Regions from separate parts of the Alishewanella sp. HL-SH06 genome, predicted to be linked through region 1. Evidence: predicted binding sites of a transcription regulator. Region 1 holds the regulator's gene; each other region holds the start of a gene.
The links. The regulator LexA, encoded in region 1, represses DNA repair genes until DNA is damaged. The targets are predictions, from matches to a motif close to TACTGTATNNNNATACAGTA.
Positions count from the first base shown of each region.

Region 2: a site for LexA is predicted at 5,131-5,150, ahead of ACUJFK_RS01600 (DNA topoisomerase III). Genes of this name have one in related genera too.
Region 3: a site for LexA is predicted at 1,371-1,390, ahead of umuD (translesion error-prone DNA polymerase V autoproteolytic subunit). Genes of this name have one in related genera too.
Region 4: a site for LexA is predicted at 2,911-2,930, ahead of dinB (DNA polymerase IV). Genes of this name have one in related genera too.

Region 1 is NZ_CP199752.1:69,922-77,884, reverse strand. Features, by position in the region: gene ACUJFK_RS00390 (DUF885 domain-containing protein) at 1-926, shown strand, start outside; gene ACUJFK_RS00385 (hypothetical protein) at 1,017-1,259, opposite strand; gene ACUJFK_RS00380 (EVE domain-containing protein) at 1,302-1,760, opposite strand; gene tesB (acyl-CoA thioesterase II) at 1,824-2,693, shown strand; gene plsB (glycerol-3-phosphate 1-O-acyltransferase PlsB) at 2,690-5,191, opposite strand; gene lexA (transcriptional repressor LexA) at 5,272-5,892, shown strand; gene coxB (cytochrome c oxidase subunit II) at 6,279-7,349, shown strand; gene ctaD (cytochrome c oxidase subunit I) at 7,353-7,963, shown strand, end outside.
Region 2 is NZ_CP199752.1:355,845-363,807, forward strand. Features, by position in the region: gene ACUJFK_RS01575 (short-chain fatty acid transporter) at 1-673, opposite strand, end outside; gene ACUJFK_RS01580 (peptidylprolyl isomerase) at 860-1,639, shown strand; gene ACUJFK_RS01585 (ATP-binding cassette domain-containing protein) at 1,797-2,627, shown strand; gene ACUJFK_RS01590 (GNAT family N-acetyltransferase) at 2,624-3,130, shown strand; gene ACUJFK_RS01595 (hypothetical protein) at 3,154-4,848, opposite strand; gene ACUJFK_RS01600 (DNA topoisomerase III) at 5,160-7,169, shown strand; gene ACUJFK_RS01605 (AAA family ATPase) at 7,439-7,963, shown strand, end outside.
Region 3 is NZ_CP199752.1:403,450-411,412, reverse strand. Features, by position in the region: gene ACUJFK_RS01870 (endonuclease) at 59-997, opposite strand; gene ACUJFK_RS01865 (hypothetical protein) at 1,025-1,258, opposite strand; gene umuD (translesion error-prone DNA polymerase V autoproteolytic subunit) at 1,404-1,832, shown strand; gene umuC (translesion error-prone DNA polymerase V subunit UmuC) at 1,829-3,106, shown strand; gene ACUJFK_RS01850 (hypothetical protein) at 3,310-3,531, shown strand; gene ACUJFK_RS01845 (hypothetical protein) at 3,576-3,743, shown strand; gene ACUJFK_RS01840 (hypothetical protein) at 3,908-4,294, opposite strand; gene ACUJFK_RS01835 (hypothetical protein) at 4,297-4,560, opposite strand; gene ACUJFK_RS01830 (IS110 family transposase) at 4,728-5,768, shown strand; gene ACUJFK_RS01825 (DUF1493 family protein) at 6,063-6,482, opposite strand; gene ACUJFK_RS01820 (hypothetical protein) at 6,560-6,982, opposite strand; gene ACUJFK_RS01815 (IS110 family transposase) at 7,151-7,963, shown strand, end outside.
Region 4 is NZ_CP199752.1:1,368,615-1,376,577, forward strand. Features, by position in the region: gene ACUJFK_RS06370 (DEAD/DEAH box helicase) at 1-1,294, shown strand, start outside; gene ACUJFK_RS06375 (cold-shock protein) at 1,516-1,728, shown strand; gene dinB (DNA polymerase IV) at 1,802-2,893, opposite strand; gene glyA (serine hydroxymethyltransferase) at 3,130-4,383, shown strand; gene nrdR (transcriptional regulator NrdR) at 4,477-4,929, shown strand; gene ribD (bifunctional diaminohydroxyphosphoribosylaminopyrimidine deaminase/5-amino-6-(5-phosphoribosylamino)uracil reductase RibD) at 4,932-6,089, shown strand; gene ACUJFK_RS06400 (riboflavin synthase) at 6,091-6,741, shown strand; gene ribBA (bifunctional 3,4-dihydroxy-2-butanone-4-phosphate synthase/GTP cyclohydrolase II) at 6,754-7,863, shown strand; gene ribH (6,7-dimethyl-8-ribityllumazine synthase) at 7,941-7,963, shown strand, end outside.

The DNA.
Region 1 (7,963 bases):
AATTAACACCTGAACAGGTGCATGCTACCGGTGTGGCTGAAGTAAAACGTATTCGAGCTGAAATGCAGCAAGTGATTAATAGCTTGGGATTTGACGGCAGTTTTGCTGACTTTGTTCAGTTTTTACGCACCGATCCACAATTTTATCCGCAATCAGCAGACGAACTGCTGCGTTACGCCGCGTATTTGTCAAAACGCGCCGATGCGCAATTACCGCGTTTTTTCAAGCTATTGCCGCGGACACCTTATGGTGTGGTAGAAGTCCCTGCTGAAATTGCTCCTAAATACACAACCGGTCGTTATTCGGGAGCAACCCGTGATGATCAAGCGGGTTTTTACTGGGTTAATACCTATGCGTTAAATCGGCGGCCATTATATGAAATGGAAGCGTTAACGCTGCATGAAGCGGTGCCGGGCCATCATTTACAAATTTCCTTGGCCAGAGAGCAAACAACACTGGCTGATTATCGTCGTACTTTTTACACCTCAGCTTTTGGTGAAGGTTGGGGCTTATACGCGGAGTACTTAGGTATTGAGATGGGTTTTTATCAGGATCCCTACAGTAACTTTGGCCGCTTAACTTATGAAATGTGGCGCGCCGCCAGATTAGTTGTGGATACCGGTATGCACAGTTTAGGTTGGAGTCGGCAACAGGCTATCGATTTCTTAGCACAAAATACCGCACTGTCGTTACATAATGTGCAAACCGAGATTGACCGTTACATCAGTTGGCCAGGGCAGGCTCTGTCGTATAAGTTGGGTGAGCTAACCATTAAACGTTTGCGACAAGAGGCCGAGCAGAAACTTGCTGAGCGTTTTGATATTCGAGAGTTTCATCAGGTGGTATTAGGTAATGGCAGTGTGCCATTAGCGGTGTTAGAGCAACAAGTTCGGCGTTATATTGCTCAAAAACTGGCTACAGAGTAGATAAATCAGTCTAAATAAGTATGCCGGCAAGTGCCGGCATACTTATTTTAAACCTGAAGCGAAGCTGTAATAAGCAGCAGGCAAACAAATTTAATGACGTAAGACAATATTGGGTGCGGTATCTATTTCACCATGATGATCAATGGCTGCCAGCTTGCCATCAAAATCAAGCACCGCAATTTTTCCAAATGCCATATTCCTAACAAACTGTAATTGGTAACCATACCGCTGCAGTTCAGAAACAGCAAATTTCTGAGCTAAGCTAAGTTGTTGCCAAAAATAATCAATGTCCCTATTAATCCGGCGCCTTTCTTGTGACTGAGTTGCAAACATACTGGGCTCCAAGATGGTTAAGATCGATTAATCTGCACTGCATTACTGTAAATCAAGTAATGATTGCCACTGTTCTTTAGATAACGGCATGACAGATAAACGATTTCCTCGTTGGGTTAACGAGTGATTTTTCATCATAACTGAGCTTTTGATTTTGTCCAACCTGACCACTTGCGAGAATCGTGTCAAATATCGCAAATCCACGGCGGTCCATCGCGGTTGCTCAGTTGTTGCTGTTTTATCATAGTATGGGCTGTCAGTTTGAAACTGACTGGGATCAGCGTAAGCCGCCCGGACAACTTCTACTATTCCTGCCAAACCTATAACGCGGCAACTGGAATGATAGATCAGCACTTGGTCGCCAATTTTTACGGCATCTCGTAAAAAGTTACGTGCCTGATAATTGCGCACACCCTCCCAAACAATAGCTTGTTCTGGCGCATTAGCAAAGTCATCAATGCTACATTCGGCCGGTTCTGTTTTAAATATCCAATAGTTCATTTTGCCAGTCTCCATGAATTACGGCAGAATAACAGGACTTTTTATCATGGAACAGGCCGGAATATGAGTCAGGTATTAGCAAATCTATTGTCTTTACTGAAGCTAGAAAGCATTGAGTTAGGGTTATATCGTGGCCAAAGTCAAGATTTAGGCTTCAAAGCGGTGTTTGGTGGCCAAGTGATGGGGCAGGCATTATCTGCGGCGAAAGAAACCTTACCTGAAGAGCGCAAAATCCATTCGTTTCACTCTTATTTTTTAAGACCCGGTGATGCCAGCAAACCGATTGTCTATGAAGTAGAAAACATCCGCGATGGTAAGAGTTTTAGCACCAGACGGATCAGCGCTATTCAATTTGGCAAACCCATTTTTTATATGACCGCGTCGTTTCAAACCGGTGAAGTGGGTTTTGAGCATCAAATTGCCATGCCCGAAGTACCGGCACCGGAAGAATTAGTTTCTGATTTAGACTTTTATCAGCAACATGCGGCACAAATTCCAGAGAAGTTACGCAGTAAATTTATCTGCGAAAAACCGATTGAAATGCGACCTGTCGATTTTCAAAACCCTTTTTCGCCACAAGTGAGTGCCGCTAAGCGTTTTGTTTGGTTTAAAGCTAATGGCAATATGCCGGATGATTTACGCGTGCATAAATATCTCTTAGCTTATGCCTCTGACTTTAATTTTTTACCCACGGCACTGCAACCGCATGGTCGCTCATTTTTAGCGCCAAACATGCAAGTGGCCACGATTGATCATGCCATGTGGTTTCACCATGATTTCCGCTTTGATGACTGGTTGTTATATGCAGTAGATAGCCCTGCGGCATCAGGCGGCCGTGGTTTGGTGCACGGCCACTTCTTTACGCGTGAGGGCCGCCTTGTAGCAACCACCATTCAACAGGGCGTTATTCGCGAGTATGCCAGTGCTGATTAAGCCCGACATTCTTTCGGCATAATGCTATTAATACTTTGCAGTACGTCACTGCGAAGCAGCACATTCACGGTTTGAGATAGGGTGCTAAGCTCTGCCGTGGCACATACTCGGTTGTCTTGATCCAACTGAGTATAGCCTGCCTGTTTTAGTGCCTGACTTAACGTGGCAAATAAATTTTTATCGTAGTATTCCGGCGCATTAATACCGTGTAGTGTTAGCAAGCGTTGCGCCAACTGATGGCTTTGCTGCTCTAAATCTGCACGATCTAATGGGCCATGCGCGCGCAATAAATTAAAGACCACAGCATAACGCTGTAAAGTATGCTCGGCATTATGTGCGAGCAGCTCCAGCATCACATATTCGCGACTGTGTTGAGAGGGCGCACGATAATACTCATCATCTAACCGGACTAAACCCTGATGCGTAAGTTGTTGCAAGATGGTTTTTACGTAGTTGCCTACCGAGGGCACATACAAAAATAATTCCTGGCGTAGCAAACTATACAATTGTTCGGCAATACGAATTAGCTGGCTTTGGCTCGTTTGTTGTTGATGTAAAACGGCTGAGGCTAAGATGGCTGGGATAATAAATAAATGCAGAATATTATTGCGATAATAGCTCATCAATACGGTATTAGCTGGCGTTAAGCTGATGACATCACCGAAACTATCCCGACTGACTTGGATTTTTTTCATCTGCAGGGCATGATCAATCATGTCTGTGGCAGACATATGCGGCAGTGTCACCAAGCTATGATAAGGGGCACCTTGTTGTAGTTGCAGGTAGCAGTCAAGTTGCTGGATCAGCTCTTGCCGACTAATGGCTTGTTTATCGCTGGCTAATAGCGCCAGTGACAGCAAATTAATGCTATTCAATGCCGCGGCCTGATTGATATGTCGCATAATTTGCTCAGACAATTTAGCCACCAGCGGGTTCAGCCACTGCGGTTTAGGCGCTTCAAGAGAATTAATCTCGCTTTTCCAATCCGGTATTTGCTGCGTTAAATACTGATTGAGTGAAATGGGTTCACCAAAATTAACATAGCCAAAGCCATAATCGCGTAAATTTCGGATCGCCTTAAGTACACCACCAATCGATTCCTTTTTCTTGCCAGAGCCCTGCAATTCACTGAGGTAAGTGTTTACTTCCATGACATGCTCATAACCCAGATAAACCGGCACTAAAGTAACGGGGCGATCGATGCCACGCAGCATTGATTGTACGGTCATCGCCAGCATGCCGGTTTTAGGGTTTAATAAACGTCCCGTGCGACTCCGGCCACCTTCGGTGTAGTACTTCACCGCATAACCTTTAATAAACAGCAAGCTTAAATATTCGCGAAAAACGGTTGAATACAACTTATTGCCACTAAAACTGCGTCGAATAAAAAATGCCCCGCCACGACGAAAAATCGTGCCTGCAGGCCAGAAATTTAAGTTAATGCCTGCGGCGATATGCGGTGGCACTAACCCCTGATGATAAATAATATAACTGAGTAGCAAGTAATCCATATGACTTCGATGGCAAGGTACATAAACAATTTCATGTCCTTTTTGCGCCAGATCGCGCAAAGTGTCGACATTATTGACCTTAATGCCAGCATAAAGCTTTTGCCATAACCATGTCAGAATACGATCACCAAAACGTAAAGTTGACGTGCGGTAATCGGCTGCAATCTCTTGCAGTAATTTGCGAGCTTCTTGTCGCGCTGCGGCGTAATCTCCATTGCGGTTAGCCGCTTCATCGGCGATGGCTTTTTTAACCGCAGGCGTGGCTAATAGCGCATTAAATAACTGACTGCGGTTCATCAGTTTTGGCCCTGTTGCTGCCAGTCTCTGTCGATAAAAGTGGATCCGTGACATGCGCAGCAGTTTTCTGGCAGTGCTGGCTTCAGCGCCAAATTGTCCAGCCATTTGTTGTAGATCTACTGGTTTACTTAAGCGCACCAGCGTGTGTCGACCTGAGATAAATACAATCAGTAACTTAGCTAACCAGTTAGGTGAATGTGCTTCCCCCAGTAACCATTTAATACTGTCTTCCTTACCTGGTGCACGGCCCCATAAGATCGAGATCGGCATCAGCTGTGCCTGTAATTTGGGGTTGGCTAAATGAGCCGCGAGTAATGTTTGTCCTTGCTTTAATGCACGGGTATCGCTGCGGCCACCAATGATTTGGTGAGGTTTTTCGAGAAATAAGATGCGTGATAATTTCTGCCCCCGCAGTTCGACATGGCTAAGCGGATCGGGCAAGGCTAGTTGCTGGCAAACGCGACGCAGCGTGGCGACATCACTGGCTGATTCGGTGTGGCATATATAAAATAATGGCCGTTCTTTATTAACTCCCAGTTGTTGTAGGGGGTTATCAGGAACGATTTTGAATTTAACGAGTAGGCGAATAGGCCATTTTAATAATAAAGTCAGTAACGACAAGCTTGAGAACATAATGATACCGAGCAAACTGAACAGTGCTAAGAATACCACAGCTGCGTAAGCTGGCAAATTCAGCTGCAGAACAACGCTTGGCATTTCGAAAAAGGCTGTATATACTGACAGTACTTACTGTATAGGTAGCCAGCATTATGAGACCATTAACGCCTCGTCAGGCCGAAATTCTGCAATTAATCAAAGATTACCAACAAGAAACCGGAATGCCACCCACGCGTGCCGAGATTGCGCTGCGTTTAGGTTTTAAATCTGCCAATGCAGCGGAAGAACATCTCAAAGCCTTAGCTAAAAAGGGGGTACTGGAAATGATGCCCGGTACCTCGCGAGGCATTCGTTTATTGGAAGACGATTCCGTTCCCGAGCAATTGGGTTTGCCTTTGGTGGGTAAAGTTGCCGCTGGCCAACCTATCTTAGCCGCTGAGCATGTACAAAATCATTATCAAATTGATGCGCATTTATTTAAACCCCATGCTGACTTTTTACTTCGGGTACAAGGTATGAGTATGCAAGATATCGGCATCCTCGATGGCGATCTGTTAGCCGTGCATAAAACCACTCAAGCAGAACATGGCCAAGTGATTGTCGCCCGTGTCGATGATGAAGTAACGGTAAAGCGTTTCCAGCGGCAAGGACATGAAGTTTTATTGCTTCCTGAAAATCCAGATTTTGAGGTGATTAAAATCGATTTACGTGAACAGCAATTTGCCGTTGAAGGCCTTGCTGTAGGTGTGATCCGTAACGGCAGTTGGCTATAAAATAGTCGCTGTTCAACAAGTTAATTTATAATTGCACTGGTATGACCTCTTGGTTTTATCGGTGCTTTTGCATTTTAGGGGTTTACATAACGCTCATACTGGACAATTCTTAAGCGGTAACTGTTCAAAAAATAATTAAAGTTAACAGTTGCTGGTTTCAGCGCTTGCTTCGAAATCACAAAAAATAATAAAAATAAGAAATTGCGAAACTTATCACATAGATTCGGTCAGGATGGGTTTACATAAAAGCCGTGTAGTTCTGTGTTCTTGGTTTCTGCAGTTTGCAATGCAAATGACAGAGGAGAAGTACAGTGACAAACACGCGTTGTCTGGTTTGGTCGCTGCCGACCCTATTTTTTGCCGCATCGGCAAATGCATCAACATCTATGCCTTTGAATATGACCAAAGGCGCTACGGAGATCAGTCAGCAGGTTTATCAACTGCATATGACCATCTTCTGGATTTGTTGTGCTATCGGTGCAGTGGTGTTTGGGATTATGTTTGTATCCATGATCCTTCACCGCAAAGCAAGAGGGGTGCAGCCGGCTTCATTTCATGAAAGTACCAAGGTTGAAATTCTGTGGACGACCATTCCGGTCGTTATTCTTGTTGTGATGGCATTTCCCGCCACGACCACCCTATTGGCGATGGATGACACCTCTGCTGCCGATGTGACCGTGCAAATTACCGGTTCGCAGTGGAAATGGCATTATAAATACCTTGAACACGATGTTGAGTACTTTTCATTATTAGCGACACCCAGAGAGCAAGTGGCCAATAAACTGGCCAAGGGTGAAAACTATCTATTAGAGGTCGATCGGCCCTTAGTGATTCCTGTTGGGAAAAAAATTCGCTTCTTAATGACCTCAGATGATGTGATTCACTCGTGGTGGGTACCTGCATTTGCCATTAAAAAAGATGCGAACCCTGGCTTTATTAACGAAGCATGGACTCGGGTAGACGAGCCTGGCACTTATCGTGGGCAATGTACTGAGTTATGCGGTAAAGACCATGGCTTTATGCCAATCGTGGTGATCGCCAAAAGCGAAGAAGATTATTTAGCGTGGATCCAGCAAGAAGAAACGCGGATCGCCGGTGAAAAAGCCGCCGAACAAGAATTACTTGCCATGAATATGAGCATGGCAGAGTTAATGAGTACCGGTGAAAAAATCTATCAAGGTTGGTGCGTCGCCTGTCATCAGGCTACTGGTATGGGGTTACCTGGTATTTTCCCTGCGTTAAAAGGCAGCGAGTTAATCCTTAACGATCGCAACGGCCATATTAATGTGTTGGTTAATGGTCGCCCGGGTACCGCGATGCAGGCATTTGGTAAGCAACTCAGCTTAAAAGAATTAGCAGCGGTTATCACCTATACCCGTAATGCTTTTGATAATAATACCGGTGATACCGTGCAGGCTGCCGATGTGTTCGCTGTCCAGCAAGGCAAGGGAGAATAACCGATGTCAGCAATTACTACTGAACATGATGATCATGCGCATGATCATAAACCTAGCGGCATAAAACGCTGGTTGTTTACCACGAACCACAAAGATATCGGCAGCATGTACCTTATTTTCGCTTTGGTGATGTTTTTCCTTGGCGGCAGTATGGCAATGGTTATTCGTTTGGAGTTATTCCAGCCGGGTATGCAATTTGTCGAACCTCACTTCTTTAACCAAATGACCACAGTGCATGGCTTAATTATGGTATTTGGCGCGGTAATGCCGGCCTTTACCGGTTTAGCTAATTGGATGATCCCAATGATGATTGGTGCGCCAGATATGGCGTTACCACGGATGAATAACTGGAGTTTTTGGATCTTACCTTTTGCGTTCTTGATCCTTTTACTTAGTTTATTTATGCCAGGCGGTGGCCCCAGTTTTGGCTGGACGTTCTATGCCCCGTTATCGACAACCTACAGCGGTGACAGTACGGCGCTGTTTGTGTTTTCGGTGCATATCATGGGTATTTCTTCCATTATGGGGGCAATTAACGTGATCGTCACCATTTGGAATTTACGTGCTCCTGGTATGACATGGATGAAAATGCCATTGTTTGTCTGGACGTGGTT
Region 2 (7,963 bases), 290 kb from region 1:
GTAAAGGCGTGTCATCGAGTTTAGCGGGGTCGACATAGATACTGTCTTTTGCTGACGGTAGCATCAGGTAGTTTACCAGCGGCACTGCAACAAATAGCAAGGCCAGTAATATCAAGTTAAAGTGCGCGAAGATAGTCTCACTGGTTGCGATTAAGCCAATTTGCGCTTCGGCAAAATGTCCTGGTGTCGCAATGGTCAGCGGCACCGAACCGGCTAAACCACCATGCCATACAATAAAGCCTGAATAAGCACTGGCTACCAATAAGCGATAATCCACTTTGATTTGTCGGGCTAATGCTTTGGCAAATAATGCGCCGACCACTAGGCCAAAACCCCAGTTAAGCCAACTGGCGAATAATGAAATCACGCTAACTAACACAATGGCTTGGCCCGGCGTTTTGGCCAGCATAGCTAAGCGATCTAAAATGGCTTTTACCAAGGGCGTACTGGCCAGCATGTAGCCGGTAACCAGCACCAACAGCATTTGCATGGCAAAACTGAGTAAGCCCCAAAAGCCATCTCCCCATTGTTGTAATACTTGCTGCGGCGACTGCTGTTCAAACAGCACTGCGGCAGCAAATACCACTATGGTGAGTAGTAAGACAAAGATATAAGGATCAGGTAGATAACGTTCGACTAAGCGAACAAAGGGTTTCGCAGCGGTATTAAGCATCATCAACTCTTTTTATAATAATAATAGGCTTAACTTTAAAACAGCTTAGCCAAACAACACAACCGCTACAAGGCGTTAGCCGCAGCACACTTTAGTCTTATGCCAAGAGTGATTAAACGTAAAGGCACTGGCTTCGCCTTGTCGCTTTAGCGTATGCTTAGGTTTTGTGTCTATCCGGAAAAATTAATGAAATTATCTCGTTTATTAGCCACGACAGCGTTGTTAGTTGGCAGCACCTTAATGGCGCCGTTACATGCGACCATCGTGCAATTTAATACGTCGTTGGGCAACTTTGAAGTCAACTTATTCGACGAAACCACGCCAAAAACCGTAGAAAACTTTTTAAGTTACGTTAAAGACCAAAGCTACGATAATAACGTGGTGCATCGTTTGGTGCCGGGCTTTATTGTGCAAGGTGGCGGTTTTGTTTACACCGGTCAGGTGCCATTTGGGAATGTGGTTGCTAAGGCTGCAGTACAAAATGAACCGAAATGGTCTAATCGACGTGGCACTATCGCTATGGCTAAAATTGGCGATCAACCCAACAGTGCAACTAGCCAATGGTTTTTCAATTTAGTGGATAACCAAACCAACTTAGATGCGCAAAATGGCGGTTTTACCGTATTCGGTCAAATCTCTGTGCAAGGTTTGGAGATTTTGCAGCAAATGGCACAATTACCTACTTATAATTTTGGTGGCGCCGCAACCAACATTCCACTGCGTAATTATACGTCAGCCGATTTTGCCGCCGGTAAAGCCCTAACGGCTGACAACTTGGTGCTGATTGAAAGTGTGTTTGTGATTGATACTCGAGTTAACACTGCTGCCGGTTTAACCCCTGTAGCCAATACTTTAGCAAGTAATGGCGCTTCAGAAGGCGATTCAGGCTCGGGCTCGATTAATTGGCTCGTGTTGTTATTATTGCCATTAGCGGCTTTACGTTTGCGTGCCGCTCATCGTAGCTAAGGCTTGTTGACGTTTGCTGTTTAGATTTTGTTCGTTTGGCGATGTTTTGATTGCGAAATGAGTGCGTTAAGCTTTTCAGGCCGTTTACTAAAAAAGGGTTGCGGCCTTAAACCATTTTTTATCTCTTCCTCGCGCGACTAACAGCAGGCTTAACGTGATGGATGTTTCTGCCCTTCTCAAACAACTACCTGTGGCCACACAACCGGCTTATCGGCAAGTTTTGCAATTGTTATTGCAGCAAATCATACCGTTGGCACGGCCTTTAGTGCTGGGTATTAGCGGTGCGCAAGGCAGCGGTAAAAGCACCTTGGCCAAATTGCTGTGTGGCTTGCTGCAACAGCAGGGTATTTCGGCCGCCACCGTGTCGCTAGACGATTACTATTTGTCGCAACATGCTCGGCGACAGTTAGCCGCGCAAGTGCATCCGTTGTTGGCCCAACGTGGAGTACCCGGCACACATGACATTCATAAAGCATTAGCGGATGTGCAAGCGGTACTCGCTGGGCGGGCTGTAGCATTGCCACAATTTGATAAGGCGATGGACGTTCGGCTAGCTGACTTACCCAAACAACAGTTTGATGTGCTGATTGTTGAAGGCTGGTGTTTAGGTGTGGAAGCCGAAGCTGCTGAGGTGTTGGCGCAGCCTGTAAATGATTTTGAAGCCGCTGCCGACGCTAAGGGCGTGTGGCGTAGCTATGTTAATCAGCAACTGGCCGGTAGTTATGCCGAGTTATGGGCTTTCCTACAGCCACTGATTTGGTTAAAAGCGCCTGATTGGTCCAGTGTTTGTCGTTGGCGAGCTCAGCAAGAGCAGCAATTATGGCAGCAACGAGGTAAAGGTATGTCGGCTACTGAATTGGCTGCTTTTATGTTGCCCTTTCAGCGGCTGACTCAAGCCAGTTGGCAGCAGTTGCCGACACGAGCAAATTACACTATTGTACTAAATGAGGCACAGCAACCGTTGCTCAGCCCTGGAGGCTGCTGGTGATTTACACACATCGTTTGACACTTCGGCCACTGACCCTTGCTGATGCACCTTTTATGTTGAGGTTATTAAATGATCCGGGCTTTTTGCAACATATTGGCGATCGCGGGGTACGCGATTTGGCTGGCGCTGAGCAGCATTTGCAACAAGGGCCGTTGAAAAGTTATCAACAATACGGTTTTGGCTTGCGGGCAATGGAGCACACCGCCACCAAACAGTTGATTGGTATCTGTGGTTTATTGCAGCGCGAACAGCTTGATGCGCCCGATCTTGGTTATGCCTTGCTCGAACCTTATCAGCAACAAGGTTTTGCTTATGAAGCTGCCAAGGCCGTGTTGCAGTGGGCGGTTACGCTACGGATACCATCGTTGTATGCCATTGTTAATGAAGATAATACGGCTTCGCAGGCCCTGTTACACAAGTTGGGTTTTGCTTACCATAGCCCCTTTAGTTTAACGCCTGAACAGACCGGTTGGTTATATCAACGAGCATTACCAATAGCTTAAATGACGTTGCTAAACACCGCCGCTTAACAGCCACATTCCTGTAGTTTCCGTTCTAGTTGCGCAATACGCTCCTGTGCTTGTTCACGATAGCGTGTTAAACGCTCGATGGTCGCGGCTGAATTGCTCTTCACAAAACTCACTTGTTCTTCAAATTGCACTTTCTGTTTATTAAATTGAAAGCGTTCTAGTTGAATTTGCTGCACCGCCTCGCGCTGTTGTGCTAATTCTTCCCGTAACTGTTTGATCGTTTCGCGTTGCTCGGCCTGATGTTGCGAGGTAATGCTATTTTGATGTTTCAACAATGCTAAATGAGCGCGTAATTGTTCCACATTGTCGCATTGTTCAGGGTTATTCGGTTGCAACAAGGCTTTTAATTCGGCTAATTCGTGTTGCACGTTATGCAGTTGATCCGCTTGTGCTGCATTAATGGCTAGCGCCTCATCCCGCTCTGCTGTTAACGCACTGAGTTGCTCGCTTTGCGTTGCCTGCTCGGTGGCACTGTGTTGTGGCGAGGCCAGTTGTTGCAGTAAGTCTTGGTGCTGTTGCTGCAGTTGTTGCAATTCTTGCTGTAACTGAAGGTTTTCTGTTGCCGTGGCCTGCTCGGCGGCACTGTGTTGTGGCATGGCCAGTTGTTGCAGTAAGTCTTGGTGCTGTTGCTGCAGTTGTTTTAATTCTTGCTGTAACTGAATGCTGTCGGCTAATGCAGATGGCTCTGCTGTGGTTTTTTGACGGCGTATCTGACTCAACAGCGTATCGCGCTCAGAGCTGAGTTCAGCACATTGCTCGGAATATTCGGCCAGTTGCTGATGGATCTGTTTTTTCATTTCAAAGTGTTGGCGTTGCTGCTCTGTCAATCGTTGTTGTAAGGCATCATACTCGGCCTGTAGCTCAGAAAAATGCTGTTGCTCTTGTTGATACTGCACCACCGCGTTTTGCGCTGCACTTAACGCTTGCTCGGTGTCTTGCTGTGCGCTTTTAGTCTGCTGCAACGTTGTTTCAAGTACTTCGAGTTGCGTTTGAGCTGTGCTTAATTGCTCAGCCAGTTGTTGCTGTGCCGCCTGCTTTTCCTCTAATTGAGCAATTAACTGCTGTTGTTGTTGATACTGTTGTTGTAACTCAGACAATTGCTGCTCGGTGTCGTTAAGCTGTGCTTGCTTTGAGGCGAGAGCGGTTGCGTGTTCAGAGGCTTGAGCATTGGCGGCAGCCACGGCCGCTTGGCTGGCGGTTAGTTGCTCCGTTGCCTTGCTCAGTTGTTGTTCTAACTGGCCCAGTTGTTGTTGCAAAGCGGTGCGTTCTTGTTGCAGGCTGGCAAAGTGTTCTGCCTGAGTGGTCAGTTTCTGTTGTTGGCTGTGCAATGTTTGCTCTAAAGCCGTTTTACGCTGTTCCAACTGCTGCCATTGCTGCTGTGCCTGTTGTAAGTGCTCAACCGCAACCACTTCACCTTGCAGTGCTTCGGCTAATTGTTTTTGCAACTGCGCCGTTTGTTGCGCGCCTTGTCGCTCGGTTTCACGCAGAAACGCTTGCATAAAATCGTCACTGAGTATTGGCGCTTGCTCAAGCTGTCGCTGTTGGGCTTGCTCGTATCGCCACTTTTTATAGTGTGCTATCACCGTTGCTTGTGCGTCAGACACTTTAGACAAAACATAATCTAGCGACACGGTTTTACCGGTACTTTCTAGATCATCACAAATTCTTTTAACATCAGTATATTGCGACATTTTCTACGCCCTCACAGCGAAGCAACAAAACCAGAGTAGGCAAGGAACCCATGTTCACAGCTTAGAAAATAGCCAAGTTGTCAGCAATGTCGATCTACTCAATAATTATGCTGCGATTGCTTTTTAAATATTAAAGCCTCTAAGTAACTAAAATAATTCATTTTAATTTTTATTTGGCGAGTTAAGTTAACGGTCAAAATTGTGGTTTTAACCATCAATATAATCCTTAGGTATTAGTCAGTGTCACAAGTTTTTGCTATTTAATGTTAGGCAAGGTAAATTAACTGATTATTTGTACAGTGTATTGTCTGATGATTTTATACATTGCAGAAAAGCCCAGCGTTGGCCGTGCCGTAGCCGATGTGCTCCCCAAACCACAGCAAAAAGGCGATGGCTTTATTAAAGCCGCCAATGGCGATGTGGTGACTTGGTGTATTGGTCATTTACTGGAACAGGCAGAACCTGAAGCCTACAATGCCGATTACAAAAGTTGGCGCAAAGTCCACCTGCCAATTATTCCAATAGAATGGAAACAACACGTTAAGTCGCAAACCCGCCAGCAATTTAATGTGGTTAAAAAACTGATCAAAGAAGCCGATGTGTTAGTGAATATGGGCGATCCGGATCGTGTCGGGCAAATTTTGGTGGATGAAGTGATTAATTATGCGGGGATCAGTCAAGCCAAGCGTGCGGCCACCAAGCGCTGTTTAGTGAATGACATGAATCCGGCGGCGATCAGCAAAGCCTTAAAGGATTTGCGCCAAAACACTGATTTTATTCCGTTAGCCACTTCAGCCTTAGCGCGGGCAAGGGCCGATTGGTTGTATGGTATTAATATGACACGGCTATGTACCTTACTAGGCCAAGAGCATGGTTATCAGGGCGTGTTGTCGATCGGCCGTGTGCAAACGCCGGTGTTGGGGTTAGTGGTGCACCGCGATCTAGAGATTGAGCACTTTGTAACGAAACCCTTTTATGAGGTGTGGATAACGCTGCAAACCCGCAGTGGTGAGCAATTTAAGGCAAAGTGGCAACCAAGTGCCGCCTGCGAGCCTTACATGGATGAAGATGGCCGGGTGTTACTGAAAAAGTTGGCCGACACCGTGTTAGCAAAGGTGAGGGGCCAAACGGGCCAAGTTAAAGCCGTGAAACGCGAACAAAAAAGTCAGGCTGCACCCTTGCCTTACAATTTATCCTCATTACAAATTGATGCGTCTAAACGCTTTAATTTAAACGCGCAAAAAACCTTAGATATTTGTCAGCAATTGTATGAACGCCATAAGTTAATTACCTATCCGCGTTCTGATTGTCGTTATTTACCGGCGGGTCACTATGCTGAGCGGCAAAAGGTAAGCCAAGCGATTGCCAGCAGTAGTTCGCAATTAAGTGAGGCCGTGAAAACAGCAGATTTAAACTTAAAAAGCAAGGCCTGGAATGACAGCAAGGTAGGGGCGCACCATGCCATTATACCTACCGAGCGGGTGCTGGATGTGCAGCGTCTTTCGCTAGATGAGCGACATATTTATGAGTTAATTGCCCGACAATATTTAATGCAGTTTTATCCGGCGTTTCGTTATAGCGAGCATCAAATTGATACTGAAGTTGCCGGGGGGTTATTTGTCGCCAAGCAAAAATCGACCGTCGATCTGGGCTGGAAGGCCTTACTTGCACGTTCCGGTTCAACTGACGAAGAGACGAATGAATTCAGTACAGCCTTGCCGGCAGTGCAGCAGGGCGATCAGGTTAATTGTGTTGAAGGGCAACTGGATGAGAAGCAAACCAGCCCGCCGAAGCATTTTACCGACGCTAGCTTACTGGCCGCTATGACCGGCATCGCGCGTTATGTTACCGATCCAGAAATAAAAAAAGTGCTACGCGATACTGACGGTTTAGGCACTGAAGCCACGCGAGCAGGCATAATTGAATTGTTGTTTAAACGACAGTTTTTAACGAAACAAGGTAAAGAGATCCACGCCACACCCATTGGCCGGCAATTAATTCAAAGTTTGCCGCAGCGCATGGTGGTGCCCGATATGACGGCACACTGGGAAGCGCAGCTTGAAGCGATTTGTGAAAAACGCTTGCGATACGACCAGTTTATGCAACCGTTACAACATGGCTTAGTCGAGCTCATTACCGAAGTTAGCCAGCAACATGGGCAGTTTTCGGGATTAAAAGGGCTGGGTCAAAACCGCTTTAGCCGCAGTAAAACCGGTCGGGCTAAATTTGCCGCCAAGAAAACCAGCAGCAAAGCAGCAAGGAAAACAACCTCAACCAAAAAAGCGGCCGGCAGCACTCGGTCTCGTCGCAGCAGCCAATAAAAAACCGCAGTTACAACCTAACCCAAAAGAGTTATAGCCGCTTAGGCTGTTTACTAATAAAACACAGTAAAACAAGGCTTTTGCGCAATAGCGCTAATTCAGGTGTCGCTAACAAGAAGGATGCACTAGGCTATAAATAGAGCAAGATAACCGTAACAGTGCAGTGCTTATAGGCTGGCACTAGCTATATTGCAAAGATTGCCTACACTTTAATAGTGTCATGGCAGATCAGACAGCCAGCGCTGTTGTACAACAGAGAGGGTGCACAAATGATTTTGTTAGTTGGTGGTGAAAAAGGTGGCAGCGGCAAAAGTTGTCTAGCACAGAATATTGCTGTGTACTTTTCCCGCGAGAAAAATGCTAATGTGATGTTGGTCGATTGCGATCCGCAACGCACCACGTCAGATTGGGTGCAAGAGCGACACATGAATCCAGAATTGCCTTGGCTGAATTGTGTGCAAATGTACGGCAAAATTCGTTATGAGCTGAAAAGCTTAGAAATGCATTACGATGTGGTTGTGGTGGATTGTGGTGGCCAAGACAGTGTGGCTTTACGTTCAGCGATGGTGGTGGCCAGTCATGTATTATTTCCACTAAGACCGAAGCGCCGCGATTTAAAAACACTCGAACACCTTGAAGATTTGGTCAGTGCCTGTAATGTAGTTAATCCAGAGATGATTGTGGGTTGTGTTTTAACCCAGTGTCCGTCACTACCCAATCAAGCTGGGCGCATTTTAGATGCAAAAGAGGTCTGTAAGAGCTTTAATTTACGTGTGCTCGACAACATTACTTAC
Region 3 (7,963 bases), 330 kb from region 1:
TTTGGTCAAGATAAGGACAAGCGGACTCCTGATCGATAAATGAATTCAACAAAAAAATTTACCTGCAATTACCAGCTTTTCTAAACCCTGCAGCTATCGCTTCCTGCTCGGTTTTAAACTCGATGGTGTTTGCCGGTGAGATTTGTTGGTATCCCGGGCAGCCTGCAGGGAGATGGTAAACCTTGCTGTTTTTGTTGGCCTTAATCGGCAGGGAGCTTGGCGCACTTGGTGTTTGCTGTGTTTGCTTTGAAGGTAGCTGGGTCACCAAACCCTCAGCGCGGTTTTTATGCCCAAGAGACCAGGTGCGCTCACCGGTTACAAAGGGATTTGAATGCCCCATGCGTTTTGCAATGCGTTTATCTCGCTCTCGCTCCCATTCTGTCACGGGAAACTGCTTATCCCATGCCATCAAAAGCTGCTGTTGTTGGCGAGACATATTGAGGTCATACCGGTCGTGCATGTAGAAGTAAGTTCGTGCAATCTGGCCTTTAATGGCATCGCGTGGCTCTACTGCTCTTGCGCTAAAATCAATTTTAACCGGACACTGACCATGCTGTGGCTTGGCTTGAGTAAGCATGGTGAAATTGAAATTGGAGCGGTCGGCATTGACTTCGCCTATAGCTGGGGTGAGGTTATGTAAATCGGCTTCCATGGCATTGAAGACAGGGTCTGTGTCATTGCAGTTTTTACGCCCACCATTCTGCCAGCATTGTCTGGCACGGCCAAAGTTCGAGGCGGGCACCACATGCTCCCACTCAATACGCTCGGCCCGAGTCTGCTGCGCCCGAACTTGATAGCCACAGCTCTTTAAATCAATGCGCCCACCCGAGCGGCCGACCCATTCCCAGTTACAACCACAGTAAAAATCCCCCTGACGGTTTCGGTCATGGTAGATAAATTGCCGCGCTTCAATTTTAGCGCGGTCAAATGTGGCAGGAGCGGCCAGTAGCGAGGCAGAAAAGACGAGCGCAGCGAAGAGAAAAAACCGTAATAACATCAGCATAATCCATTAATTAAAAGCAGGTTAATAGTACCCAATTTTATCAAGTTGGTCACCATACCAGCTTAAGTAGGATTTGTAGTTTTTAAAGGGCGTTTCAAGCGTATTGATAGTAACGTTATCAAGACTGACAATAGCCACGCTAATGCCATCCTTGGTACGTGTGACCTTGGGCAAGGTAAGCAGGCCCCTCCCTACAGCATGCCATTGCCTTAATAGTGCTCTAAACGTATCTTCATTGATAATGCGTAGCTCCATAATTGCTCCTTGTTGAACAGACGATTAATGAAATGTAGCATTTATTGGTGCACTTTCAATATAAACATGCATTTCATCGCAGCCGCGCTTTTCAAACGCTCGCCATTCGCTATACTGTATAAATATACATATATTGGTGCGTGTTATGTCTGTCGAAATACTTGGAAAGGCGCAATTAAATCAGCCTATCTTTTTACCGCTCTATGGCCACCAAATCTCAGCGGGTTTTCCATCCCCTGCTCAGGACTACATTGAGCAAACGCTCGATTTAAACGAGCTTTGTATCCGTCATCCTGCTGCGACCTTTCTAGTCAGAGTCAGCGGTGACTCCATGAAAGATAAAGGCATATTAGATGGTGATGTCTTAGTAGTAGACCGGTCTGAAACTGCCGTGCATGGCAGTGTGATTGTGGCATCACTAAATCGTGAGTTTACCGTCAAGGAGCTGTGCTTAAAGCCGATTAAGCAGTTGTTGCCGCACAACAAGGCATACAAACCCATTTTGCTGACAGAGCAAGACGAGTTTGAAGTCTTTGGTGTCGTCGTCAGTGTGGTGCGAAGAATGACACGATGAAACCTGTTTTTGCTTTAGTCGATTGCAATAACTTTTATGCCAGCTGTGAAACTCTTTTTCGCCCTGACCTAAGAGGGCGGCCGATTGTGGTGCTATCCAACAATGATGGCTGTGTGGTGGCTCGCTCTAAAGAAGCCAAAGCACTTGGCATTAAAATGGGTGTGCCTGCATTTGAGTTAAAGCACCTACTAGAAAAGCAACAACTGCTCGCCTTTTCATCCAACTATGCGCTGTATGCCGATATTTCAGCCAGAGTCATGTCCACGCTTGAAATGTTAGCGCCGGCGGTTGAGGTCTATTCCATTGATGAAGCGTTTCTCGATTTGACTGGCGTGTCACATTGCATGGATTTGACGGCATTTGGGCAATCTGTGCGAAATACTATCCAGCAAAATATCGGCATCACGGTTTGTGTTGGCATTGCGCCCACCAAAACCTTGGCCAAGTTAGCCAATTACGCCGCAAAAAAATGGCATAAGTCTGGTGGCGTGGTCGATTTAACGGATAAAGCCCGCCAACGCAAACTGATGGCACTGTTACCTGTCGGCGAAGTGTGGGGGATTGGCAGTAAACTCTCAGCAAGGCTTAATAAACTTGGCATTCACACTGCCCTGGATTTGGCTGATGCCAGCCCCTCATTTATCAAGCAGCAATGCTCTGTGGTCGAATCGCGCATTGTGGCAGAGCTTAATGGCAAATCGTGCCTGACGTTAGAGCACGTCACTCCCACCAAAAAGCAAATTATCAGCTCCCGCGCCTTTGGCGAGCGCATCACCTCAAAAGATTTGATGCACGAAGCAATAGCCGAATACATCAGCAGAGCCTGTCAGAAACTGCGTAAAGAAAAGCAACAAGCCAAGCAATTAACGGTGTTTATACGTACCAGTCCGTTTAGCGACCGGCAACGAGACCCATACTATGCCAATAGCATCACCACGGCCTTGACTCATCCCTCGGCTGACACGCGGGATTTTTTGTCAGTAGCAACGAAGCTGCTCGATAAAATCTGGAAAGACGGATACCGCTACGCCAAGGCCGGTGTCATGCTTGCTGATTTTTATGATGAAGGCGTATATCAAGTTGATTTATTTGAGCCTGCGCCTCCTGCCTATCAGAGCAAAGCGCTGATGACGGTGATTGATACCATCAATGTCAAAACGGGCAGCAAGGTCTGGTTTGCAAGCCAAGGCGCATCACAGGCATGGAGTATGAAGCGTGCGATGTTATCGCCGCAATACACAACGAAATGGACGGATTTACCGGTAGCCAAGTAAGTTCTATAAAATCACACATAATTGATTTAAGGCATAATTGCGCATAGTATTTCGGTTGAGGGTCCTGGCATATCACTGCAACCTGCAGACCACCAGGAACATGGGAATGGCCGGTCGATTTGATTGGCCTTTTTCTTTATCAAACTATGCCTACCGAGCTAATCAAAGCAAGACGCTTGTTCTTTTTTTACATAAGGGATGCCATGAGTTATACCGTTGAAATTACCAAGGACAACCTTATCCCAATTCCTGATACGCTCTGTGCTGAGCTAGGATTTACCGTTGGGGATATACTGGTTTGTGCGATGGATAAAGATCGTGCTGAAATCAGCATGAAAAAGCATAGCGACCAAACACTAACTGACGAACAGATCTCTGCTGCAGGAAATTTAACGCGTTTGGTAAGCATTGAAGCTGCCAAGTGATTGCGGATGCAAGGCACTCCCTGTGAGTATTATTAGGTAACTAGATGACAATCAACACAGCTATAAAAAACGATCAAGAATATGAAGCTGCATTAGAAGCCATTGAGCAACTGCTTGAAGCTGAGCCTGGCACGCCTAATGGTGAAAAGTTTGAGGAGTTGGCCAAAATGATCACAGAGTATGATGATATTCATCACAAACTCAACGAGTAATAAGGTGCCAATTTGCTCTGTGAATCTTCACTAAGTGCCAATTGCAGACATTTCACTATACAGTTATTAAAGTCTGCTTTTAGGTGTTAGCAGAACGCACGCCTAAACGGCGAGCAACTTGTTGCGAGTCCAGCGGCCGTAGGCCGCGTTGTTTAAGGCGTTTGTTATAGCGCGAATTTACCAATAAACCCTATAACAACTATCAACATACCAATAAAAAAAATCTTTTGTGAGATTTTATCCATTTGGGTTTGCTTTCTTAATTTGTTTGAAAAGACAAGCTCAGGAATTAATGCGAAAGATAAAAGCACCAATGCAGCACCGAAACTTGAAACATTGCCGAAAGACACTGCTCTATGCTCAGAAACACTTAGCGCTATACCTATAAAAACTATTGCAGCAAACAAAAATAATACACTAGAAAAAATTTTATGCTTCAGTTTGGTGCCAAACATGAATATCCCTTGAAAAGCTATAACGCAAAGCACAGGGGCGACGAGCCGCGCAGCGGGTTGGCGTCCCAGCGGCCAAAGGCCGCGACTGCTGCGCATTGTTAGGTGTTTGTCTTGCCGAAGCATAATATAAAAAAGGTTAATATAGACCACGTACTTATTAATACAATCAAGATACCCCATTCATCTAAAGCCAACTTATTTATAAGAAAAACATTTAAGCTAGCGGCAAACATAACGACGATAACTCCCCACTCACCCAAAGATTTGAAGTTCTTATTGGTTTTACGCTCTAACCATCGCCCAAGACTCAGCAATATAAGCCCGATAACAATTGATGAAATAACCGGTGCTAAATATTCCATGCTCTAGATCACCTAACGCCCGCCTAAACGGCGAGCAACTTGTTGCGAGTCCAGCGGCCGTAGGCCGCGATGTTTAAGGCAATAACATGGACTCCCCCTCACTATCCGGCATCGTTGTGCCACACTGAGAGTGTCAAAACAAACAGTCACAAGTGAGGAGAAGTCGCATGGAACAGTCTATACGTTGTGGGGTCGATATTGCAAAGCTCGTGTTTCAAATTCATGGCGTTAATGCTAAATCAAGTGAAACCACCGTGGTTAAAAAGTTAGCCAGAGGCGAAATGCTGCGCTATTTTGCCAATAAACCACCGATGCTTATCGGCATTGAAGCCTGCGGTGGTGCGCATTATTGGGCGCGTGAGATGACCAAACTCGGCCATACCGTAAAGCTGATGACGCCGCAGTATGTGGCACCTTACCGGCGCGGCGGTAAAAACGATGCCAATGATGCCGAAGCCATTTGTGAAGCGTTAGCCAGACCGAATATGCGCTTTGTTGCGGTTAAATCCGAATCACAACAAGCGGTATTAGTCATGCACCGCATGCGTGACCAATGGGTACGTGAACGCACCTCACTGATGAATCAAATTCGCAGCTACCTGCACGAGTTCGGCATTGTGATTAATCAGGGCCGCGCAGCACTGGCCAGGACGTTGCCTTTGGTGGCTGAATCAGAAACCTTACCGCTGCTGTTTCGCCAGAGTATGGCTGATTTAGCGGACAAGTTAGCTGATTTAGAAACGCGCATTAATTCGTTAAACAAACGGATTGAAGCCTGGAGCAAGCAAGATACCACCGCAAAAGCTTTACTTGAGCTCTGTGGTGTCGGTAGCGTTACCGCCAGTGCCGCTGTGGCAACCGCAGGTGATGTCTCCGTATTTAAAAACGGCAGACAATTCGCCGCTTGGCTCGGTTTAGTGCCTAAACAGAACTCATCCGGTGGTAAAACGCAACTCGGTGCCATTACTAAACGCGGTGACCGCTATTTGCGAACATTACTGGTTCAAGGTGCCAGAACGGTAATGTTAGCAGCCAGCAGAGCCCAAAAATCCACGCAAACAACACCCATGTTCGAGTGGATTTATAAGCTACAAGAGCGGCGGCCAAACAATGTTGTCGCGGTCGCTATCGCCGCAAAACAAGCCAGAATGCTCTGGGCAATCATGGCAAAGCAGCAACGGCAAGATGCTTTAGGTTTAGCAATATGATGTAGCAGAAACATAGTAGTAAAAACAGTAAGTTAACGACAACTCTCAACCAAAGAATTGCACTACAAAGTGGATAAATAAAGCGGCAACGACCGTGCACAGGAAGGGCCTGATAACAATCCCGGTATTCATTACCGTTGATGCGATGAGGCACCTGTGCGCGAAAGTTATCAGGGCTGGAGCATGGTAAAACCATGAAACTCACGAGCCGAATAGACGTATGCAGTCATTCACCGCCAAATTTGATCACTTTGTGCTTGCAATAGAGGGGGAGTCCATAGACGGATTGTTAGGCTACGTCTTCCAGAAGCCAATAATTAAGCCAGCCAACCCAGCTAATACAAAAAAAGTTTGTAAAACTAATATGTCCCATCGACGCGTTGGCAAAGTATGGGCTGGATATGTTACTGCCCAATTTTTAAAATTGGCATATTTCTCAAGAAGTTCCGGTGTAATGATTATTCTACTCACGCGCCGATTAGGCGGAGGAAATATAAAAGCCAAAGGGCTAGAAACCTCTTCACAACAGTGAAAATACCATAAGTAATTATCTAGATTCACGCCGAACTCTTTTGAGTAGGCAGCCATTAAATCATCAAAATCATCACCATACACACCAAAATCTTCGCAAATATCCGAGTCTGGCCTTAGTTTTGCAGCCTTTATTCCACACTCTTTTTCTATCAGATTGTATATGTCGTCGATGGTTACCATTAGTAGCCTAACGCCCCGCGCATGCGCGCGAACGTGTGAGCGTCGCAGGGGCCGTAGGCCCCGAATGACGCGGATTGTTATGTGGCGATGCTGTCATAGGTTGGCCCGATAGCAAATTGAGCTTCACTTAACCGTAACACCACTTCTGATTTTGTATTTTCACCTTTCACATAATCGAATGGTGGAGCCTGAACAAAATAGCCATTCTGCAAAGTACCAAAAGAATGCAAAACAAAATTGGATTGCACGTGTATCGAGCAACTAGGCAACAAATGCGGCAGTGATACACTGGAGCTTGAGCCATTGCAATCGGCTCCAGAGCCATAAATATCGAGCAATCCTGAAATACATTCTGCTTCTTGAAGTCTTGACTCAACAATTACTTCCCAATTTGCCTGAAGCCAATCGCTCAATAAATCTTCGGAAAGCAACTCTTCCATTTTCTGATAATTAAGCAGAAGAAATTGTCTAAAATCTTCTAAAGTATCTTCAAGTTTCACTTCTGAATCCTAGCCACATAACGCCCCGCGCATGCGCGCGAACTTGTGAGCGTCGCAGGGGCCGCAGGCCCCGAATGACGCAATAACATGGACTCCCCCTCACTATCCGGCATCGTTGTGCCACACTGAGAGTGTCAAAACAAACAGTCACAAGTGAGGAGAAGTCGCATGGAACAGTCTATACGTTGTGGGGTCGATATTGCAAAGCTCGTGTTTCAAATTCATGGCGTTAATGCTAAATCAAGTGAAACCACCGTGGTTAAAAAGTTAGCCAGAGGCGAAATGCTGCGCTATTTTGCCAATAAACCACCGATGCTTATCGGCATTGAAGCCTGCGGTGGTGCGCATTATTGGGCGCGTGAGATGACCAAACTCGGCCATACCGTAAAGCTGATGACGCCGCAGTATGTGGCACCTTACCGGCGCGGCGGTAAAAACGATGCCAATGATGCCGAAGCCATTTGTGAAGCGTTAGCCAGACCGAATATGCGCTTTGTTGCGGTTAAATCCGAATCACAACAAGCGGTATTAGTCATGCACCGCATGCGTGACCAATGGGTACGTGAACGCACCTCACTGATGAATCAAATTCGCAGCTACCTGCACGAGTTCGGCATTGTGATTAATCAGGGCCGCGCAGCACTGGCCAGGACGTTGCCTTTGGTGGCTGAATCAGAAACCTTACCGCTGCTGTTTCGCCAGAGTATGGCTGATTTAGCGGACAAGTTAGCTGATTTAGAAACGCGCATTAATTCGTTAAACAAACGGATTGAAGCCTGGAGCAAGCAAGATACCACCGCAAAAGCTTTACTTGAGCTCTGTGGTGTCGGTAGCGTTACCGCCAGTGCCGCTGTGGCAACCGCAGGTGATGTCTCCGTATTTAAAAACGGCAGACAATTCGCCGCTTGGCTCGGTTTAGTGCCTAAACAGAACTCATCCGGTGGTAAAACGCAACTCGGTGCCATTACTAAACGCGGTGAC
Region 4 (7,963 bases), 1.3 Mb from region 1:
GCGCTCGGTACAACATTTAGGCTTTGCCACGCCTACAGAAATTCAGCAAGAAGCTATCCCTGCAGTATTGGTGGGCCGTGATCTGATGGTCTCGTCAAAAACCGGTTCGGGTAAGACCCTGGCTTATTTGTTACCGATGATGCAGCGGCTGTTGAAAAGCCGCCCTTTGTCTAAGCAAGATGCCCGTGCGTTAATTTTGGCACCCACCCGCGAATTGGCAAAACAAGTGTATGCACAATTACGCTTGTTTGTGTCAAATACGCCTGTTACCGCAGCATTAATTGTGGGCGGCGAGAATTTTAATGATCAAGAGAAGCTATTAAAACGCCAGCCGACCGTCATAGTGGCGACGCCTGGGCGTTTTTTAGATCATCTAGAGCACAAGTCAGTGTTTCTGCAAGGCTTAGAAATGCTGATCTTAGATGAAGCAGATCGCATGTTAGACTTGGGCTTTATGCCGCAATTAAATGCCATTAACAAAGCCGCCGAGCATCGATTACGTCAAACCTTATTGTTTTCAGCAACCTTAGATCACACTGAAGTTGATGAGCTAACGGTTGCCTTATTAAAAAACCCGTTTCGGGTTGCCTTAGGCAGTGGGCATGAGCAGCACAGTGATATTCAGCAGCAATTTATGTTTGCCGATAACCTCACGCACAAAGAAGCCTTATTAGCACATGTGCTCAAACACGAGCCGGTGAAACAGCTCATTATCTTTACCGCCACTCGTGACGATGCCGAGCGCCTAGCGACCGTGTGTGTTGATAACGGTTTTAGCGCCATGGGCTTAAGTGCTCGGTTAAACCAAGGCCAACGTAATGCGGTGATGCAGCAATTCGCAGCCGGTAAATATCAAGTGTTAGTGACCACTGACTTAGCCTCGCGTGGCCTAGATTTACTGCAAGTGACTCATGTTATCAATTTTGACTTGCCAAAACACCCCGAAGAATATGTGCATCGGATCGGTCGGACGGGTCGTGCCGGTGCGAAGGGGCAGGCTATTTCCTTAGTCGGACCAAAAGATTGGGCATCACTGCAAAAAATTGAAGGTTTTTTACGCCGGCCTGCAGAATTTAGCGAGGTGGAAGGTTTAGTGGCGCGCTTCAAAGGCCCAACCGAGCCAGTAGAAAAAGCCGGTAAAGCGGCGGCGAAGTCAGCTAAAAGCACCACGAAAGCTAAACACTCGGGCAAGCCCAGCGCGAAAACGGTGAAAAAAGCCCCGGCGAAGGTGTTCTTCCAAGGTGGCGATGACGGCTCCGCGCCGGTGCGACGTAAAAAAACACCACAAGATTGATGGTTTTTTCCACATTACTGCTACACTGAGTAAGTAAGGCTTAGCAGTCCTTGCCGGAACGGCCCAACAGAAAACTATTTTCTGTTCGTCTCGGTATTTATATTGACCACTTAATCAGCATCCCTGATAATGCGGTCGAAGTAAGTATCAGCTCGATGACGTGGCCGGTATTATTTAAGTCGCCGGAATTTCGGCAAAATTTGTTAAAGTAAGAGAGTGTTATGTCACAGTTAATTTCTGGTACAGTTAAGTGGTTCAATGAAGATAAAGGTTTTGGTTTTATCGAGCGTGAAGGCGGTAAAGATGTGTTTGTTCACTTCCGCGCTATCAACGGTACAGGCCGTAAAACGTTAGTTGAAGGCCAACAAGTGACCTTTATCGTTACTGAAGGCCAAAAAGGCCCACAAGCTGAAAACGTAACTGTTATCGGTTAATTAGTAAAGATTTTAAAGAGCCGGCCTTAGCGCCGGCTTTTTTATTGCCGAATACCTTGCCTGAGTGACGCCTCTAAAAAGTGGTGCCTTCTAACGGTAGGGCTAATTGTTCATGACAAGCCGATTTAAAGCCCAGTTGTATGCCAATTAAGCGCACGCAGTGCTCTTGCCTGCGTTGCCAAGCCTGCGCTAATAGTTGTGCCAATAAGCGCGGATCTAAACGATGATATTGGGTTTCTACTGTGGTTTGCCGAAAATCACTGAATTTTAATTTCACGCCAATTTTTTGTAGTAATGCCGCTTTACCGCTTTGCGCTAAACGCTGCTCTAAGGTGGGTAATAACTGTAGCATTTCTTGTTCGGCTTGCTCTAAGTTCGCAATGTCGTTCGGCAATGTCTGTTCTACACCGATCGATTTACGTTCACGATCTTGCCGGACCGGGCGTTCATCAATACCTTGGCTGCGTTTAATTAACGTAGCGGCGAAGCTGCCAAAATGCCGAGATAACAAGGCAAGTCGCTCTGTACTGATCTCTTCACCTGGCTGACAAATATCACGGCAAAAATGAAATCCGAGTTTCGCAAGTTTCTCTGCGGTTTTTACCCCAACGCCGGGGATTTTGCGCAGGGCGAGTTGCAGAACAAAATCGTTGATAGCCTCAGGCGGGATCACAAATAAACCATCGGGTTTTTGTTCATCACTGGCGATTTTGGCGAGAAATTTATTGGGCGCTACCCCAGCAGAAACGGTTAAACCGGTTTCTGCTAACACTGTGCGGCGAATATCCGCAGCAATCAGCGTGGCGCTGGCTTTAAATTGCTTACAATCGGTGACATCTAAATAGGCTTCATCTAAAGATAGTGGTTCGACGTGCTCGGTATAACGGCGAAATATGCTTTGGATCTGTTGGCTAACGGCTTTGTATTTATCCATGCTACCGCGCATTAAGGTTAGATGCGGGCAACGCTTTAAGGCTTCATGTGTCGGCATGGCGGAGCGCACACCAAAAGCCCGAGCCGGATAATTGCAGGTGGCAATCACGCCGCGTTCAGATCGACTACCGCCAATAGCTAACGGAATATGCCGCAGGGCAGGGTTGTCGCGCATTTCAACCGCGGCAAAGAAGCAATCCATGTCTAAATGGATAATTTTTCGATGCGACATAATCCTGCTGCAAATAGCGCTGTATGAATAACCAGTAATTTACGCCCCTTGTAACACGTTGTAAAGCAAGTGGCAGTATTTCTGCACAGCCAGTAAGATTTTTTTAGACTCCATCTCATTTAGCTGTCTGGATGTCTGTTTTTTCAGTGCAAGAATTAAAAAATAAGAGTAGAATAACCAACAATTTTTAGACTGTTGTCAATCGATCAGCGTGGTAGCCGCGCGCAGGAGAAAGCATGTTAAAGCGTGAAATGAATATTGCAGATTTCGATCCGGAATTATGGCAATCCATGGTACAAGAAACTGAACGTCAAGAAGCCCATATCGAGCTTATCGCTTCAGAAAACTATGCCAGCCCTCGGGTATTGCAGGCGCAAGGTTCACAGTTAACGAATAAATATGCCGAAGGTTATCCGCATAAGCGTTACTACGGTGGTTGTGAATATGTTGATTTAGCCGAAGATTTAGCCATTGCTCGTGCTAAAGAATTGTTTGGTGCTGACTACGCTAACGTACAGCCACACTCTGGCTCACAAGCTAACTCAGCGGTATTTTTAGCGTTATTAAACGCTGGCGATACCATTTTAGGTATGAGCTTAGCGCATGGCGGTCACTTAACGCACGGTGCGAGTGTCAGCTCATCCGGTAAACTTTATCATGCTGTGCAATATGGCCTGCATCCCGAAACCGGCGTAATTGATTATGATCAAGCCGAAGCCTTAGCGCTAGAACACAAACCTAAGCTGATTATTGCTGGTTTCTCTGCTTATTCTGGTATTGTTGATTGGCAGCGTTTCCGTGATATCGCGGATAAAGTCGGTGCATACTTACTGGTTGATATGGCGCACGTAGCCGGTTTAGTGGCGGCGGGTTTATATCCAAACCCCGTACCTATTGCTGATGTCGTGACGACGACAACACACAAAACCTTAGCCGGTCCACGTGGTGGTTTAATTTTGGCGCGTAAAAACGAAGCCATTGAGAAAAAGTTAAACTCAGCGGTGTTCCCAGGCGGCCAAGGTGGCCCTTTAATGCACGTTATTGCGGCAAAAGCAGTAGCCTTTAAAGAAGCCTTACAGCCTGAATTTAAAGTGTATCAACAACAAGTGTTACTAAATGCCAAAGCCATGTGTGCTGAGATGATCTCTCGCGGTTATAAAGTGGTATCAGGCGGTACGGAAAACCACTTGTTCTTGATGGACCTCATCGACAAAGATATTACCGGTAAAGAAGCGGATGCGTGGTTAGGTTTAGCGCACATTACCGTTAATAAAAACTCAGTGCCTAACGACCCACGTTCACCTTTTGTGACCAGTGGCTTACGAATTGGTACTCCGGCTATTACCCGTCGTGGCTTTAAAGAAGCTGAAGCACGTTTAGTCGCCACACTGATTTGTGAAGTGTTAGACAGCCGTGGTGATGAAGCGGTTATTGCATCCGTCAGAGCCCGTGTTTCTGAGGTATGTAGCCGTTTCCCAGTTTATGCGTAAACTAAAATAACATGTTATGATGGCCGCAAATGCGGCCATTATTTTATCCGGCCATCTCAAAAAGTCCCGATAGGGTGATATAGAGAGCTCAGCATGTTTTGTCCCTTTTGTAACGCGGATGACACCAAAGTCATTGATTCTCGTTTAGTCGCCGACGGTCATCAAGTGCGTCGGCGTCGTGAATGTCTAGCTTGTCATGAACGTTTTACGACCTTTGAAGCTGCCGAACTGGTAATGCCGCGCATTATTAAGCGTGATGGTTCGCGTGAGCCTTTTAACGAAGATAAATTGCGCAATGGCTTATTGCGTTCGTTAGAAAAACGCCCTGTATCTACCGAAGAAATCGAACAGCTGATCCATAAAATTAAATCGCAATTACGTGCAACGGGCGAACGTGAAGTCGGTAGTCATTTGCTGGGTAATTTAATTATGGATGAGTTAGTTAAAGTCGATAAAGTGGCCTATGTGCGCTTTGCTTCTGTGTATCGCTCATTCAAAGATATTCGTGAGTTTGGCGAGGAAATTGCCCGCTTGGGAGAGAAGTAACGGTGTCCTTTTCAGAAGCCGATCATCAGTATATGACGCTGGCGTTAAGCTTAGCTGCGGCTGGGCGTTTCACCACCGATCCCAATCCAAATGTGGGTGCGGTGTTGGTGAAAAAAGCTCAGGTTATAGGGCAAGGCTATCATCGACAAGCGGGGCAGGGCCATGCCGAAGTGTATGCTTTACAACAAGCCGGCTCTGCAGCAGCAGGTGCGACTTGTTATGTCACGTTAGAGCCTTGTGCGCATTATGGACGCACCCCGCCTTGCGCCGAAGCGTTAGTGAAAGCTGGGGTCAGCCGGGTGGTGATTGCCATGTTAGATCCGAATCCACTGGTGGCAGGCAAAGGCGTCGCTATCCTCGAAAGCGCAGGGATCAGCGTGCAGCATGGTTTGCTTACGAACGCCGCCCGGGCGCTTAATCCGGGTTTTCTCAGTCGGATGGAACGTCAACGACCTTATGTCTGGCTCAAAATGGCCGCCAGTTTAGATGGTCGCACCGCGCTAGCTAATGGCGTAAGTCAGTGGTTAACCGGGGATGTTGCCCGTGATGATGTGCAGCAGTTTCGAGCGCAGAGCAGCGCGATTCTTTCTACTGCTAGCACCGTTTTAGCCGACAATGCCCGTTTAACGGTGCGACAAACCGCGAGCAATACCATTACTACTTTAGCCGATGGCGGCTTACGCCAGCCACTGCGCGTGATCTTGGATCGGCAACAGCGCTTAACCGGTACTGAAGCCTTATTTAGTCAAGGTGGTGCGGTGTTACTTTGCTATGACGCAGCACAAGCCGCAAAACAACTTAGCGCCAGTGCGGTTGCCGTAACGCAATGGCCTGCTGCATTGTTGCCATCAGGCCAATTCGATTTATCGGCTTTGCTTAAAGCGTTACATCAGCAGCAGATCAACAGTGTTTGGACGGAAGCCGGCAGTACGCTAGCCGGGGCCTTATTGCAGCAAGGTTTAGTCGATGAATTGATCTTGTATCAAGCGCCACTCCTATTGGGTGACTGCGCTCAACCCTTAGCGAAATTGGGCGATTTCCAACAATTAACCGAAGTACCGCATTTAACGCTGCTGGATGTACACCAACTCGGCAACGATATTCGAATTCGGGCGAAGCCCACTACAGCAACTGTTGCCAACCCAACAAAAGAGAGCTGATATGTTTACCGGTATTATTGCTGCCACAGGTCACATTAGCCGCTTAACCGTAAAAGGCGGCGATTTAGAAGTGCAGATCCATAGTGAGCAGTTAGATTTTAGCGATGTGCAGTTAGGGGACAGTATTGCCAGCAATGGGGTCTGTCTTACCGTTTCCCAATTGCTAGCTCAAGGTTTTGTCGCTGATGTATCCGCTGAAACACTCGCCTTAACCCGCTTTAGTCAGTATCAGGTGGGACAAAGAGTGAATTTAGAAAAAGCCTTATTAGCCACCGGTCGATTAGGTGGTCATCTGGTCAGTGGTCACGTTGATGGCGTAACCGAGCTGCTGCGTATTGAAAAAACCGCGCGCGCCTGGCAACTGTGGTTTGCTATGCCTGCGGCGTTAGTCCCTTATTTAGCGCATAAAGGTTCGGTAACCATTGATGGCGTTAGTCTAACCGTAAATGAATTAAGTGCCACAGCCTTTCGTTTAACGATAGTGCCGCATACGGCTGCGCAAACGACATTGCTGCAGTTGCAAAAAGGCAGCTTGGTCCATATAGAGGTGGATCTGATCGCGCGTTATTTAGAACGCTTACTCCATACTAAAACACCTGCCCCTACAACAGGTGTTGATCTGGCGTTGTTAGCGCAACGCGGGTTTTTATAAAGAAGGTTAGCTATGCAACTGAATACACCTGCAGAAATTATTGAAGATATCCGCCAAGGTAAAATGGTTATTTTGATGGATGATGAAGATCGCGAGAATGAAGGCGATTTGGTGATGGCCGCCGAGTATGTCACGCCTGCTGCCATCAATTTTATGGCAAAGTTTGGTCGTGGCTTAATTTGTTTAACCTTATCGAAAAAACGCTGCCAGCAACTCAACTTACCCTTAATGGTCGATGCCAATAAATCACCGTTTGCTACCAACTTCACGGTATCCATTGAAGCTGCAGAAGGCGTGACCACCGGTATTTCAGCGGCCGATCGCGCTAAAACAGTGAAAGCGGCTGTGGCGCGTGATGCTCGCCCAACAGATATTATTCAGCCAGGGCATATCTTTCCTTTAATGGCGCAAGATGGCGGTGTATTAGTTCGTGCCGGCCATACTGAAGCCGGTTGTGATTTAGCGCGGTTAGCCGGGCTGGAACCTGCAGCTGTGATTGTCGAAATCCTTAATGATGATGGCACTATGGCGCGCCGTCCTGATCTCGAAGTGTTTGCGAAAGAGCATGATATTAAAATCGGCACCATCGCTGATTTAATTGAATACCGTAACCTCAATGAAACCACCATTGAAAAAGTGGCGACTTGTCAGTTGCCAACCGAGATGGGCGACTTTGAATTAGTGACCTTTAAAGACACTATTGATAATCAGTTGCACTTTGCTTTAGTTAAAGGCGAGATTGTCGCTGATGAGCCAACCTTAGTGCGGGTGCATTTACATAACACCTTTAACGACTTATTGCTGACCACACGCGGTACCAATCGCAGTTTTCCTTTGCATACCGCCATGCAGCGCATTGCTGATGAAGGTGGCGTCTTGGTGTTGTTAGGTAAGCACGAAAGTACCTCAGAGCTAGTGCAGATGGTGCAACATTTTGAAGCAGAAGATAAAGGTGAGAAACCGCCAGTGGCACCTTGGAAAGGCACCTCACGAAATGTGGGGGTGGGTTCACAAATTTTAGCCAGTTTAGGCGTGAAGAAAATGCGCTTATTAAGCAAGCCGATTAAGTACCATGCGTTATCCGGCTTTGGTCTGGATGTAGTGGATTACGTTTCTGAATAAGGCTATGCCCGAGTGTCATAAATTATGCTATTATGCACGGCTAAATTTTGACGGCAGTTAAATAGTAAGGACAGGTCATGCAGGTAATTGAAGCAGGCTA